One region of the Methylophaga sp. UBA3613 genome, then DNA from elsewhere that is predicted to be linked to it. Evidence: predicted binding sites of a transcription regulator. Region 1 holds the regulator's gene; the other holds the start of a gene.
The links. Region 1 encodes FNR, which switches genes on or off when oxygen is low (the NO sensors DNR and NnrR bind a similar motif). Its sites were predicted from a motif close to TTGATNTANATCAA; they were not measured.
Positions count from the first base shown of each region.

Region 2: the regulator FNR is predicted to act here: its motif matches at 4,517-4,530, upstream of ccoN (cytochrome-c oxidase, cbb3-type subunit I).

Region 1 is NZ_DFLS01000007.1:183,033-190,501, reverse strand. Features, by position in the region: gene B3S93_RS09555 (hydrogen peroxide-inducible genes activator) at 1-273, shown strand, start outside; gene B3S93_RS09550 (hypothetical protein) at 270-758, opposite strand; gene murJ (murein biosynthesis integral membrane protein MurJ) at 946-2,490, shown strand; gene B3S93_RS09540 (OmpW/AlkL family protein) at 2,538-3,218, opposite strand; gene fnr (fumarate/nitrate reduction transcriptional regulator Fnr) at 3,319-4,068, opposite strand; gene hisB (imidazoleglycerol-phosphate dehydratase HisB) at 4,166-4,759, shown strand; gene hisH (imidazole glycerol phosphate synthase subunit HisH) at 4,809-5,444, shown strand; gene hisA (1-(5-phosphoribosyl)-5-[(5-phosphoribosylamino)methylideneamino]imidazole-4-carboxamide isomerase) at 5,470-6,219, shown strand; gene hisF (imidazole glycerol phosphate synthase subunit HisF) at 6,221-6,994, shown strand; gene hisI (phosphoribosyl-AMP cyclohydrolase) at 6,991-7,374, shown strand; gene B3S93_RS09505 (phosphoribosyl-ATP diphosphatase) at 7,371-7,469, shown strand, end outside.
Region 2 is NZ_DFLS01000008.1:239,959-247,427, reverse strand. Features, by position in the region: gene ccoG (cytochrome c oxidase accessory protein CcoG) at 1-847, opposite strand, end outside; gene ccoP (cytochrome-c oxidase, cbb3-type subunit III) at 1,142-2,077, opposite strand; gene B3S93_RS11045 (cbb3-type cytochrome c oxidase subunit 3) at 2,070-2,279, opposite strand; gene ccoO (cytochrome-c oxidase, cbb3-type subunit II) at 2,272-2,949, opposite strand; gene ccoN (cytochrome-c oxidase, cbb3-type subunit I) at 2,960-4,381, opposite strand; gene B3S93_RS11030 (MTH938/NDUFAF3 family protein) at 4,733-5,125, opposite strand; gene B3S93_RS11025 (integration host factor subunit beta) at 5,131-5,421, opposite strand; gene rpsA (30S ribosomal protein S1) at 5,534-7,207, opposite strand; gene cmk ((d)CMP kinase) at 7,317-7,469, opposite strand, start outside.

The DNA of each region.
Region 1 (7,469 bases):
CCCGCTTCAGCACAACGGCGCAGTGTACAGGCGACCAGCTTGTACACGCTGATAGAAATGGTGGCAAGCGGTTTAGGGATTACCTTGATTCCACAAATGGCTATTAATTCCGATATGGTGCGTCATGCCGATATCTGTTTGCGACCGTTAAAACAGGATAGTCTGGCAAAACGTGAAATTGGCCTGGTGTGGCGTCCTAGCTTTCGCCGAACCAGTACACTTGAACAGCTTGCCTTGAGTTTTGCTGAAGCAATGGACGAAACATCTGATTAATGGTTAACCGCATAATCTGAACGCAGTTGTATAAAGCTTTGACGGATTAACACCGAGGTAAAAGGTGCTTGAAACCTTGCGGCAAGCAAAGCTCTTGGATTGATTAAAAAAACGGCATTTTCCAGGTCCTGTTCGGGGTAGGCTCTGCTTCTGGTAAAAAAATTCTTTAACGATTTATTTTCCGATGGTGTGCCATTAACAGTGATAATTCGAGCATCAACATCATGGGAATGGACAAGTGCAGTCAGTTCATCTATTTGCTGGCCACCAATATCTATAAGCACCAGTTGAACTGATCGATTTGCTAGCCCATCTTTAAGGTTTTTTAATACACGGAAAATAGCCTCACAATCATGGCAGCCAACAGACGGAATATAAACAAAGCTCCACTTGCCCGAAAAAGCATCATTGGTAAATACGGAATGATCACTGGTATAAGCAAGAAACTGGGGTATTTCCAAGGTTGGCTCAAAGACTGTCAACATAGAACTGCTGCTATTTGATGACTCTGCTGGCGGCGGCTGCTGACTCAGTGTTAAAAAAAGCAATAGCAATAAAACAACCAAGCTAAGATATGTCAGCAAAAAACGCTTAGAATGAACATTTTTAAACATATTTTGCATTTTTAGCGCCTCACACGCTGAAAGCGTTTATCCAATAAAATAAGCGACTATGAAAGAAAAACTGCTTAAGTCTACCTTGGTTGTCAGTTTAATGACCTTTTTATCCCGCATTTTGGGATTTGTTCGAGATATTGTCATTGCCAGACTTCTTGGGGCAGGGATGGGCGCTGACGTATTTTTTGTTGCCTTTAAGATTCCAAATTTTCTCCGTCGCCTGTTTGCAGAAGGTGCTTTTTCACAAGCGTTTATCCCTGTTCTTGCTGAATATCGCGAACGCGGTGACAAGGATCTGAAACAGCTTATTGCCGCAACCAGTGGGACTCTTACAGGCGTACTATTTTTTATTACGCTGATAGGAGTAATCGCCGCCCCAATAATTATTCTGATTTTTGCTCCAGGATTTATTGATCAGCCTGAAAAATTACAACTGGCCAGAGAACTGTTAAGGATTACTTTTCCATACATACTGTTCGTTTCACTTACCGCATTGGCCAGCTCCATTTTAAACAGCTTTGGTAAGTTTGCCGTGCCGGCATTTACACCGGTTTTTCTCAACATTTCAATGATTAGCTGTGCGTTATGGCTGGCACCACATCTGGATGAACCGGTAAAAGCGCTTGCCTGGGGGGTGTTTATCGGCGGGGTAGTGCAGCTACTGTTTCAAATGCCATTTTTAATGAAAATTGGCAGTTTGCCAAAACCACATTGGGCCTGGAAAGATGAAGGTGTGCAAAAAATTCTGCGACTGATGATACCAGCCATGTTTGGTGTATCGGTTTCACAAATCAACTTATTGCTGGATACGTTACTGGCTTCTTTTCTCATCACCGGCAGCATTTCATGGCTGTATTATTCTGATCGACTGGTCGAATTTCCATTAGGCATTCTGGGGATTGCACTGGCCACTGTCATTTTACCCAATCTATCTAAGAAACACGCCACAGCCTCCATGCAGGAGTTCTCACACACCATTGACTGGGCGTTACGCTGGGTATTTTTAATCGGTACACCAGCCGCTATCGGCCTGATTATTCTTGCTGAACCGTTGTTGCTTACCTTGTTTCAATATGGCGAATTCACGCCAAATGATGCCCATCAGGCATCATTAAGCTTGATGGCATATGGTTTGGGCTTATTGCCATTTATTTTTATCAAGGTACTTGCACCGGGCTTTTATGCCCGTCAGGACACCAAAACCCCTGTCAAAATCGGCATTATTGCGATGATAAGCAATATGGGACTGAACATTGTGTTGATGATTTATCTGGCCCATGTGGGGCTGGCTTTAGCCACAGCTTTATCAGCGATGCTCAATGCTGGCTTACTGTATTACACACTTCGAAAAAAAGCGGTCTATCAACCTATCGCTGGCTGGGGCTTATTTTTTATCCGTATGCTGCTCGCCAATATCGTATTAATAGCGTTCTTGTTATGGGTAACGCCGATTAATGGCGATTGGATAAGCTGGAGTGGCTGGCATCGGTTTGGCATATTGATGGGGCTGATAACGACTTCTGCAATTGTTTATTTTGCTGTATTGACTCTATGTGGCGTCAGGCTGAAAACATTAGTCACACCACAAAGCCAGGAATAAAAAAAGCCCTCCATCAGGAGGGCTTTTTTAGGGCCTTAGAGAGGAATTTAGAAACGGCGGCCTATACCGATACCATAAACAAAGGGATCAATATCAGCATCAATTTTTGCGCTATTGGTGCCAAGTACATTTTTGAAACTGGCTGTCGTATCAATGTCCAGATATTTGACATCCATATTGATAAACCAATCCTGATTGATGGCAATATCTACCCCGGCTTGTGCAGCCCAACCCCAGGAGCTGTCCAGTTTGACCTTATCGCCTGGACTGCTAAGTAAAGAACTGCTCGGAACTTCTTCATCAAAGAAATAGGTGTAGTTCACCCCAGCCCCGATATAAGGACGAATATTTGAGCCTGGCAAAAAGTGATATTGCAGCGTCAATGTGGGTGGCAGTACTTTGGTATCAATAACATCACCGAGCACTCCCCAATTTTTCTCCCCGGTAACGGTATGTTCTGAATAGCCTAAAATCAGCTCTACACCCCAGTTGCGGTTGATCATATAGGTAATATCCAGTTCTGGAACCGTATCGCTATCGACTTTTACCCCTTTTAATCCAGTATCTGCACCATTGAGGCTGAGAGTGCCGCTGCTATCATTTGGATTCACATTGATAACCCGTCCCCGAATTAACCAGTCACCGGCCTCATAAGCCATCACAGTTGAAACAGGGCTGGCAAGACCAGCAGCAAGTAGGATTGAGGAAATCAGGGGAATTTTTTTCATGGCACGACTCCGAATAATGATCTGTTGTGGAACACAATTTCAGATCATACGGAGTATCTGGAGATCAACATTGATCCAGGTCAATAAAGTGTGGTTCAGGCTATCCGCAGCGTTGTTTTAATGCTGGCAGGTCTAAAATCGTTACTTCTTTGCCCTGAATCGACAATAACTGCTGATCCTGTAACTGGGTAAATAAACGACTGACCGTTTCAATCGCCAATCCCAGATGGTTGGCAATATCCCCTCGGGACATGGTCAATTGAAATGACATCGACGAGTAACCACGTTCACTGAAACGCTGTGATAGAGACAGTAAAAAACTAATCAGCTTTTCCTGGGCGGTTTTTTTGCCGAGAGACAATAATAAATTTTTATCCGATGACAATTCTTTGCTCAAACGGGTCATCAATTGATTTTGCAACTCCGGGATAGTCGCACTGAATTCCTGCAGGCGCTCATAAGGCAATTCGCAAACACTGCTGGCTTCAAGTGCCCGGGCTGTGGATAAATAACGTTGCTGGTAAATTGCATCCATACCAATAAATTCACCGGGGAAATAAAAGTTGGTGACCTGTTCGCGCCCATCCGTCGCAGAGATCGTGGTTTTGAACGAACCAGAACGAACAACAAAGATTGTTTTAAAAGTAGAGGAGGGTTCAAACAGAATCTGGTGGCGTTTATATCCAGCACTGCGTTTAATGATTTGATCGAGCTTGGTCAGGTCATCCCGATGCAGCCCCAAGGGCAGGCATAACCGATACAAAGCACATGATTGACAGGCGAGCTGATGATGATGTTCAACCTTAGCCAAGTCCTCAAATAATGGCGTAATCACCCGAGCTTGTGTCATTTTATTATCCGTAAAAAAGTCACAGGACATGATAACGCTTCAAACCCGCCACTGAAACAGTTATTATTTGTTTTTATTTCAGTTTTCAGGAAAGCAAATGACCGTTCGTAGCGCCACTGTTGCGCGTAACACGCTCGAAACTCAAATTGAAGTCTCCATCAATCTGGATGGAAGCGGAAAATTTCAATCCGAAACCGGCGTGCCATTCCTTGATCACATGATGGAACAGATTGCCCGTCACGGTTTATTCGACCTGCAAATCAACGCCAAAGGCGATCTGCACATTGATGCTCATCATACCGTTGAGGATGTTGGTATCACAATTGGTCAGGCATTAAAAAAAGCGCTGGGGGATAAAAAAGGTGTGGTCCGTTATGGTCATTCCTATGTCCCACTGGATGAAGCTTTGTCTCGTGTAGTATTGGATTTATCTGGCCGACCCGGCTTTGAATTCGATGTGACATTTACTCGAGACAAAATCGGTGAATTTGATGTTGATTTGTTTTATGAATTCTTTCAGGGTTTAGTCAATCATGCCGGTATTACATTGCATATTGATAATCTTAAAGGCCGAAATGCGCATCATATTGCTGAAACCATTTTTAAAGCGTTCGGTCGGGCCCTGCGAATGGCTGTCACATTAGATGAACGAGCCTTACAGCAATTGCCATCCACCAAGGGCGCATTATAATCGGTTAACGATTTTATAACTCTCACATTCTAGAGCAGGTCTTTGTTTTATGCGTTGCGTTGCAGTTATTGATTACGGCATGGGTAATTTACGCTCAGTCTCCAAAGCATTGGAAGCCGTAGCTGATAACCACACTAAAATTCTCGTTACCGCTGATCCGTCAGAGATTCGGGCAGCAGATCACATCGTATTCCCGGGTGTCGGCGCGATTCGTGACTGTATGGCGGAACTCAAAAAACTTGAACTCGACAGGCTCATCTGTGAAATGGCCAGCAAAAAACCTTTTCTGGGAATTTGTCTGGGTATGCAGGCTTTATTAACGCATAGTCAGGAAAACCAAGGCTCGGCTGGATTGGACATCATTGAAGGTGACGTTCTGTATTTTAAAGAAGCGGTTGAGCAGGGCCTGAAAGTACCACACATGGGCTGGAATGAAGTCGAACAAACCTGCGTCCACCCCTTATGGCAAGATATACCACAGAATAGTCGCTTTTATTTTGTTCATAGTTTTTATGTACAGCCCGCCGATGAAACCAAAATCTCTGGTCGTAGTCATTACGCTTTACCTTTTGCAGCAGCGTTGGCGCATGAAAACCTTTTTGCAGTACAGTTTCACCCCGAAAAAAGCCAGCATGCCGGCTTACAGTTATTGAAAAATTTTATTAATTGGGACGGTCAGTCCTGACATTTTGTTTGATGGAGAAAGCGTTATGTTATTAATCCCTGCCATTGATCTTAAAGAGGGTCACTGCGTTCGATTGCGTCAGGGACGCATGGAAGATAACACCGTATTTTCAGAAGATCCGCTGGCGGTTGCAACCAGATGGGTTGAAGCCGGTGCCAAACGTTTGCACATGGTGGATCTGGACGGTGCTTTTGCGGGTAATCCGGTTAACGCTGATGTTATTCATCGAATTTGCGCTGCATTTCCTGATCTTGATGTACAGGTTGGTGGTGGCATTCGTGATGAAGACACCATCCAAACCTACCTGGATGCTGGTGTTCGCTATGTCATTATTGGCACAAAAGCCATCAATGCTCCGCATTTCGTTGGCGATGTTTGTGCCGAGTTTCCGGGTCATATTATTGTTGGTCTCGACGCCAAAGACGGCAAGGTTGCAATCGATGGCTGGTCCAAGTTGTCCAATCACGATGTCATCGATATTGCCCAACAGTTTGAACAGGATGGTGTTGAGGCTATTATTTACACCGATATCAGCCGAGACGGCATGATGCAGGGTGTTAATCTTGAGTCCACTCGTGACCTTGCTCGCGCCATTAATATCCCGGTAATTGCTTCCGGCGGTGTCAGCAACTATGACGATATCAAGGCCCTTTGCCATTACGAATCAGAAGGTGTTATGGGGGCCATTATCGGCCGTGCAATCTATGAAGGCACCATCGATCTGGCGGAAGGTCAATCGCTGGCTGATCGTTTGAATCCACCGTTACAGTTCTGATATGGCACTGGCAAAACGCATAATTCCCTGTCTTGATGTTGATGCCGGTCGTGTCGTAAAAGGTGTGCAGTTTGTCGATATACGTGATGCCGGCGATCCAGTTGAAATTGCCAAACGTTATGATGAACAGGGCGCAGATGAACTGACTTTTCTGGATATCACTGCCACACATCACAACCGTGACACCATGGAAGATGTTGTCAAAGCTGTTGCCAGTCAGGTATTTATTCCACTGACGGTTGGTGGTGGCATTCGAACTGTAGCGGATATTCGTCGCATGCTGAATGCTGGCGCAGATAAAGTTGGTATTAACTCTGCAGCGGTTAAAAACCCGGATTTTGTTCGTGAAGCTGCCGAAAAATTTGGTTCGCAATGCATCGTGGTCGCTATTGATGCCAAACGTGTTTCTGCAGAGGGTCAGACACCAAGATGGGAAATTTTTACCCATGGTGGTCGCCAACCAACCGGCATTGATGCCGTAGAGTGGGCCAAAAAAATGGTTGAGCTTGGCGCTGGCGAAATTTTACTGACCAGTATGGATCGTGATGGCACCAAATCCGGTTTTGATTTAGAGCTAACCCGAGCTGTCAGTGATGCGGTTGTGGTACCGGTGATAGCCTCTGGTGGTGTGGGTAAATTGCAGGATCTGACTGATGGTATCAAATTAGGTCATGCCGATGCGGTACTGGCCGCCAGCATCTTTCATTTCGGTGAACATACTGTCGGCGAAGCCAAGCAGCAAATGGCAGAACAAGGCATTGAGGTACGTTTATGACGGCATGGCTGGAACAGGTCAATTGGGGAAACGATGGCTTGCTTCCCGTTATCACACAAGAGTTTTCAACTAAGCAAGTACTTACTTTAGCCTGGATGAACCGTGAGTCATTACAGCTAACGGCTGAAACTGGCCACGCTGTTTATTGGTCACGATCCCGGCAAAAACTGTGGCATAAAGGTGAACAATCCGGCCATCAGCAAATCATCAAATCTATACGTATTGACTGTGATCAGGATGCCATTTTGCTTGAAGTTGAACAGATAGGTGGCATCGCCTGTCATACTGGTCGGCATCATTGTTTTTTCACGGAACTGCAAAATGGTGAGTGGCAAACCACGGAGCCAGTGCTAAAAAACCCCGATGAGATATATAAATGAGTGATACCTTGCAAAAACTGATGTCGGTACTCAATGATCGTAAAAAAGCAGATGCCGATAGCTCATATGTTGCCAGCCTCTATGCCGCAGGCACG
Region 2 (7,469 bases), on a different contig from region 1:
TTCCGGTAGGACATACTGCAACACACACCTTGCAATCGATACAGCTGCCTTTACTAGAGTCCATAGCACCTTTTTTAAGCTTACCACGGGGTTCGCCACGTTCGGCATCATATGCTGGCAGCACGGTATCCTGATCATACATAACTCCTTGCAGACGGGCATATGGGCATAGCCAGAAACAGACCTGCTCACGCATAAATCCAGCAAAGATATATGTTCCAATAGTAAACATAGCCAGGACTATCCAGGCAGCTAATGACGCCTGCAGATGAAAATAGTCATACCAGAGTTGATACGCATCGGTAAACCAGGCAGCAAAGGTAACGCCAGTCAGTAAGGCAATTGACAACCATAAAGCATGTTTCAGAACAATGCGGGAGACTTTGCTGATGGTATTCGGTGAGTTTTTAAACTTCATCGCTTTTTGAGGTGTATCACCTTCAATACGGGTTTCGATAAAGGTAAAAACATCGGTCCAGACAGTTTGAAAACAGAAATAACCACAGAATACCCGACCCGCAATACTGGTTACTGCCGCCAACAATATGGCAAAGAACAATAATGTAAGGGAAAGCATCCAGATATCTTGTGGGAAAATGGTGATATCTAAAAAGTTGAATTGACGATTGGGGATATCGAAAAGAATTGCCTGTTGGCCGTTCCAGCGTAGGTAAGGCCCAATAAAGAAAATTAACCAGACCGACATACCAAACCATTTAAGGCGTCTGAAACGACCAGACATCCGCTTTGCTACGACCTTAGTGCCACCGGCATTAACATGCCAGTCAGAGACCTCATCATAGATGTCATTAATATTGAGCTCTGCTGACTTCAGTTGTTCCGACACAGTTTGTACCTCACAGGCAACTTATCCGATGGAATTATACCACGCCAAATAATATAAGCATTTACTAATTTAGCTTTTGACGTACAAAAAAAGCCGACAAAATCGGCTTTTTTTGATTCGTCGCTCTGTCAATTATCGTTGGAACTGTCTTCCATGTTTTTAACGACCTTGTAGGCAATCACGCCAATCACAACAATTGTCAATACAAGACTTACAATCGCACCAATCGCTACAGCATCTAAACCCATATCAATCTCCTTGAATCTATCGACTCGTAATTACGTTAGCTTGAGTCTACTCTACGCCACCACCGAGTTGATGGACATAAACAGCCAGTTTTTTGATTTCAGTTTCTGAAAGCCGTTGAGTTTCATCACCTTCATAATATTCTTCAGGATCATCACCGTATTCTTCTGCTTCCAAACGTACGGCAAGCTTTTCATTCCAGGCTGGCATTACTGCAATACGAGTCTTTGGATCATTCGCAGCATTTACGCCGTGAAGAATCGTATGGCGAATTTCATCCGGTTCCCCAGAAAAGCGCCAGACTTTATCTGATAAGTTAGCCGAGCCTAATTGCTGAATGCCTTTAGCATCTGCACCATGGCATGCTACACAACCTTTTTCGTTGTAAAGTTTCCATTGCGCTTCGGTGGCTTCACCAGCCGAGTTACTCAACACGAATTCAACCAGACCATCCACTTCTTCTTCGGTTAACAGCTCAGCATGTGCTGGCATCATTCCTTGACGACCTTTGGCCAGGGTTTCAATGATCTTGTTTACCGTTCCACCGTACAACCAGTCATCATCAGCCAGGATAGGATATCCCGAACCAGGTTGAGGATATCCACCCACACCATGACAAGCGGCACAATTGTCACCATAAAGCACTTTGCTTGAACCTACTGCATAGCGTAACAGCTCATCATCTTCGAGAATTTCTTCTGCTGACATTGCAGCAATACGATCTTCAAAAGGTGCACGTTTTTCCTGAATTTTTGCCATGTCATCCTTGTATTCATTGATCTGCGTCCAGCCCAGAATACCTTCGGTGTTTCCATTCACTAATGGCAGAGAAGGATAAAGAATAAAATACACCAGCACTAACAAACCGCTCAGGTATAAAGCTATTGTCCACCAACGCGGCGGTGGATTAGTCAATTCTCTGATGCCATCCCATTCATGTCCGGTATCAGGACATTCATTTGGGTTTTTATTGTTATCAGCCATCATTTTTCTCCGAATTTATATCGTCATCTCTCAGTGGCAAGTCACGATGCGATTCAAGTTTTTCTTTGTTTTTAGGGCGTAACACCCAGAAATACATACCAAACATCAGTAAGAAAATAACAACCGTCAGAATGGTACCCACCCAATCGCTTACGGTCATTGCAGACCAGTTTGTCTTAAAATAAGACAGAAAATCACTCACGGTAATCTCTTCCTGGTTCAAATTGAATCATGGTGCCAAGCACTTGCAGATAAGCGACCAGAGCATCCATTTCAGTTTTGCCTTCTACGAATTCTGCTGCTCCCAGAATTTCTTCATCACTGTAAGGAACCCCCAGGACTTTCATTGCTTTGAGTCGCTTAACCATGCCTTCACCATCGATGGTGGATTTGTCCAGCCAAGGATATCTAGGCATAACGGATTCAGGTACAACAGAACGCGGGTCACGCAAATGCTGAATATGCCATGCATCAGAGTATTTACCACCAACACGCGCTAAATCAGGACCGGTACGCTTGGAACCCCACTGAAATGGGTGGTCATATTTGGACTCAACAGCCAATGAATAATGACCATAACGATCTTTTTCATCACGGAATGGACGTACCATTTGTGAATGACACAGATAGCAACCTTCCCGCTGATAAATGTCACGTCCAGCTAGCTCAAGTGCAGTGTATGGACGTACACCCTGCAGTTCTTCGTATTCTGGAAAAACATCATCCTCAAAAGTATTATCCAAATAGAACAATGGAACGATCTCGACAATACCACCGACTGACACTACCAAAGCCGTCGCTAGCACCAGCCCCCACACATTTTGTTCAACCCACTCTTGAAAGCTAATGCGTTTATTAGATTTTTTAGCCATGCTGATACCCTCAAATATTCGCTGCAGTTGCCATTTCGGCGGACGGTTTTGCAATCGCGCGGCGAATAGTCACTGTTACGTTAAACAGCATGATGACCGCACCCAGGAAGAAAATCAGTCCACCAATTGCACGCATCGCGTAATAAGGATGCATTTGTGCTACAGACTCAACAAAGGTGTAGGCCAAATTGCCATATTCATCGTATGCACGCCACATCAGGCCTTGCATGATACCGGACACCCACATTGCAGTGATGTAAATTGCGGTACCAATAGTCGCCATCCAGAAATGCAGATTGACCAGTTTGACTGAATACATGGTTGTACCCCACATACGTTCGACCATATGGTACAAGGCACCCACAGAAACCATTGCAACCCAACCAAGTGCGCCTGAATGAACGTGACCGATAGTCCAGTCAGTGTAATGTGACAACGCATTTACGGTTTTCGAAGCCATAACCGGACCTTCGAAAGTTGACATCGCATAGAACGCCAAAGAGACAATCAGGAAACGTAAAATATAGTCTGTACGTAATTTGTCCCACGCACCGCTCAGGGTAAACATACCGTTTAACGCACCACCCCATGAAGGAATAATCATCGCAAGGGAAATGGCTGCACCCAGTGAACCGGTCCAATCTGGCAGAGCGGTATATTGAAGATGGTGAGCCCCCAACCAGACATAACCGAATACCAGCGCCCAGAAGTGGATAACTGACAGGCGGTACGAGTAAACCGGACGGTTTGCCTGTTTAGGTACGAAGTAATACATGATGCCTAGGAAACCAGCAGTCAGGAAGAAACCAACAGCGTTATGACCCCACCACCATTGAATCATCGCATCCTGAACCCCGGAGAAAATGGAATAGGATTTCCACATACTGACGGGAATAGACAGACTATTGACTACATGGAGGTAGGTAATCATGATCATCATTGCCAGGAAGAACCAGTTGGCAACATAGATATGCGAAACCTTTCGGATCGATAAGGTCATGATGAAATTGAACATGTAGGCAATCCAAACCACCGCAATTAAAATATCCAGCGGCCATTCCAGTTCAGCATATTCTTTTGATTGAGTCAGACCTAAAGGCAGAGTAATGATGGCTCCGAGAATAATCAGGTTCCAGCCCCAGAAGGTGAACCATGCCAATTTATCACTCCACAGTCTGACGCCAGAGGTGCGTTGAACAACATAAAATGCTGTCGCCATCAAAGTCGAACCACCAAACGCAAAGATAACCGTATTGGTATGTAATGGGCGTAGTCGACCAAAACTGATATACGGATTATCAAAATTCAAATCTGGCCAGGCTAACTGCGATGCAATAAATACACCCATACCTGTTCCAGCAACCAAATAGACACACGCCATATAGGCGAACCATTTGACCACTTCAAAGTTGTACTGTTGTTTCGCCTGCATAGCGATCACACCTTCTCTTTCATGAAAACTCTTTCACTGTTTCTTTATTAAGAAAACAGAACCCCATTTCATTCTGCCTAACGTTCCAGCTAATGAATTTTACCGCAAAACAACTAGGTTGATGATTTCAAATCCGTGATCCAGATCAATTTTGCTGGTTTTGCTTCTACTTTCACTGGCTTGAAGTTATCCAAATAGGAGAATTTTCCTGACTTCATCTGACGGGGTCAAGTATTAGCAAAAAAGCTATTTCAGCAGAAGCTAATAAGTAACGTAAAAACAATGATTTAATCCATATGTTTAATATGGTTATTTACTTGTTCAATTGCGGTGCATTAGTCGTCATCCGCATTAATTGTAAAAGTAAATCAATACTATTGGTTTTCTGCCTTCATTCAACAGCAAGTTATAGGTACGGCAAGCAGCGCCAAGTGACATGGTTTCCAGTGAGATCCCATACTGTGCCAGGTTGCCAGTAATTTGTAATATATTGGGAGTAATACCTTCGTTATTCACCATAATGACAACGTCAGCATTGAAGGATTTTATTATCTCAATTTGAGAATCGCTAGACTGTTCAGCGAGAGTTTGGAGATCCAGTGCATCGAATACACCTTCAGGAGATAAAACACAGTCATGTGTTATTTGTTGTGGAATTTGATTTGGAGCTTGAATCAGTAGAAAGCCGTCGCCATAACTTTTAATTACAAGAGCGTCAGTAACGGCTTCCTGACTAATTTTCATTTTTGTTAAAAACCAGCGGCATTATTAACGCGATCGCGTAATTCTTTTCCGGGTTTAAAGTGTGGTACATATTTTTCATCAAGTTTAACGGATTCACCGCTTTTTGGATTACGTCCTACTCTTGGTGGACGATGATGCAAGGTGAAACTGCCAAACCCTCTGATCTCAATACGATCACCACGTGACAGACAATCGCTCATCTGTTCAAGAATTAACTTCACCGCTAGTTCAACGTCTCGGTAATTCAATAGAGATTGTTTTTCGGATAGTATTTCTATCAAATCAGACTTGGTCATAATTTCCTAGATTCCCGGCAGTAGACTTTTGGGTTATGCCTTAAATAAAAAGGCAGCTGTATAACAAGAAAATGAGCATCCGGCCTGACCGGATGCTCACCCAATGATCAGATTAGCTGTCTTTCTGATTCATCTGTTCTTTCAGCAAATCACCTAAAGTGGTATTGCCGGAACTAACATTACTGTACTCTTTCACTGCTTCAGATTCTTCCTGATCATCCTTAGCTTTGATTGACAGAGTCAGCGTGCGATCCTTGCGAGACATTCCTGTAAATTTAGCTTCAACTTCATCACCGATATTCAGCACTTTGCTGGCATCTTCGATACGCTCACGTGCGATATCAGCTACGCGAACGTAACCTTCAACACCTTCAGCCAATTCAATCGTTGCACCTTTAGCATCAACTGCAATGACTTTACCAGTCACAACGGTGCCACGTGGGTGTTCAGACAGATAAGCTGAGAACGGATCGTCCTGCAATTGTTTGATACCCAGTGAAATCCGTTCACGTTCAGGGTCAATCGCCAATACAACCGCTTCCACTTCATCGCCTTTTTTGAAGTCACGAATTAATTCTTCGTTTTCTTCTTCCCAAGAGATGTCTGACAAGTGGATCAGGCCGTCAATGCCACCATCCAGACCAATGAAGATACCGAAATCAGTGATTGATTTGATAGCGCCGCTGACTTTATCACCTTTGTTATGAGTCATTGAGAACTCTTCCCAAGGGTTAGTCTGGCACTGTTTGATACCCAGTGAGATACGACGTCGTTCAGCGTCAATATCCAGAACCATAACTTCAACTTCATCACCCAAAGTAACCAGTTTAGAAGGGTGAACGTTTTTGTTGGTCCAGTCCATTTCAGACATGTGAACCAAACCTTCAACGCCATCTTCGATTTCAACAAAGCAACCGTAGTCAGCAATGTTAGTGACTTTACCCTGGATGCGGGTGCTGTTTGGATAACGACGTGCGATATCTTTCCATGGATCGTCGCCCAACTGTTTCAGGCCTAGCGATACACGTTCACGTTCTTTATCAAATTTCAGAACCTGTACATCGATTTCGTCACCGATAGCGACAACTTCTGAAGGATGTTTAACACGTTTCCATGCCATATCAGTGATATGCAACAGACCGTCAATACCACCCAAGTCAACAAACGCGCCGTAATCAGTCAGGTTCTTAACGATACCTTTAACAACTTTGCCTTCTTCCAATGTTTCCAGAAGGGCTTCGCGTTCAACGCTGTTCTCAGCTTCCATAATGGCACGACGAGAAACAACGATATTGTTACGTGGGCGATCCAGCTTAATCAGTTTGAACTCAAGCTCTTTGCCTTCGAGGTGTGAAGTATCACGGATAGGACGTACATCAACAAGTGAACCCGGCAGAAACGCTCGGATGTTTTCCAGATCTACAGTGAAACCACCTTTAACCTTACCGGAAATAATACCGATAACAGTTTCATTGGCTTCAAATGCATGTTCCAATCTAATCCATGCTTCAGCGGCTTTGGCTTTTTCACGTGATAATTGTGTTGCACCAAATCCATCTTCCAGTGTTTCCAGAGAAACATCGACCAAATCACCAACAGAAACGGTGATTTCACCTTTTTCGTTCATGAACTCGGCAACTGGGATAGCGCCTTCAGATTTCAGACCTGCGTTAACCATAACAACATCAGGACCAACATTGACTACCGTACCGGTAACAATTTTGCCTGGTTGCATTGGGGTTGCGTTTAGACTCTCTTCAAAGAGATCAGCAAAGCTTTCGCTCATTATAAATATCCTTGATCCTGTTCAGATAACAGAATCGCCCGTTAGTCCTGCGATTGCAGGAAATTAACAAAAAACCTGCCTGGAACACCCAGACAAGTACCCTAATAAATCAGCCGATTAATGCACTGACTTTTTCTAAAACAGCTTCGATACCGAGTTGTGTTGAATCGAGAATAACGGCATCATCGGCAGGCCGTAGTGGCGCTACTTCACGTTGCGTATCCCGTTCATCACGTTCTGATATTTCGGCTACGAGATCGGA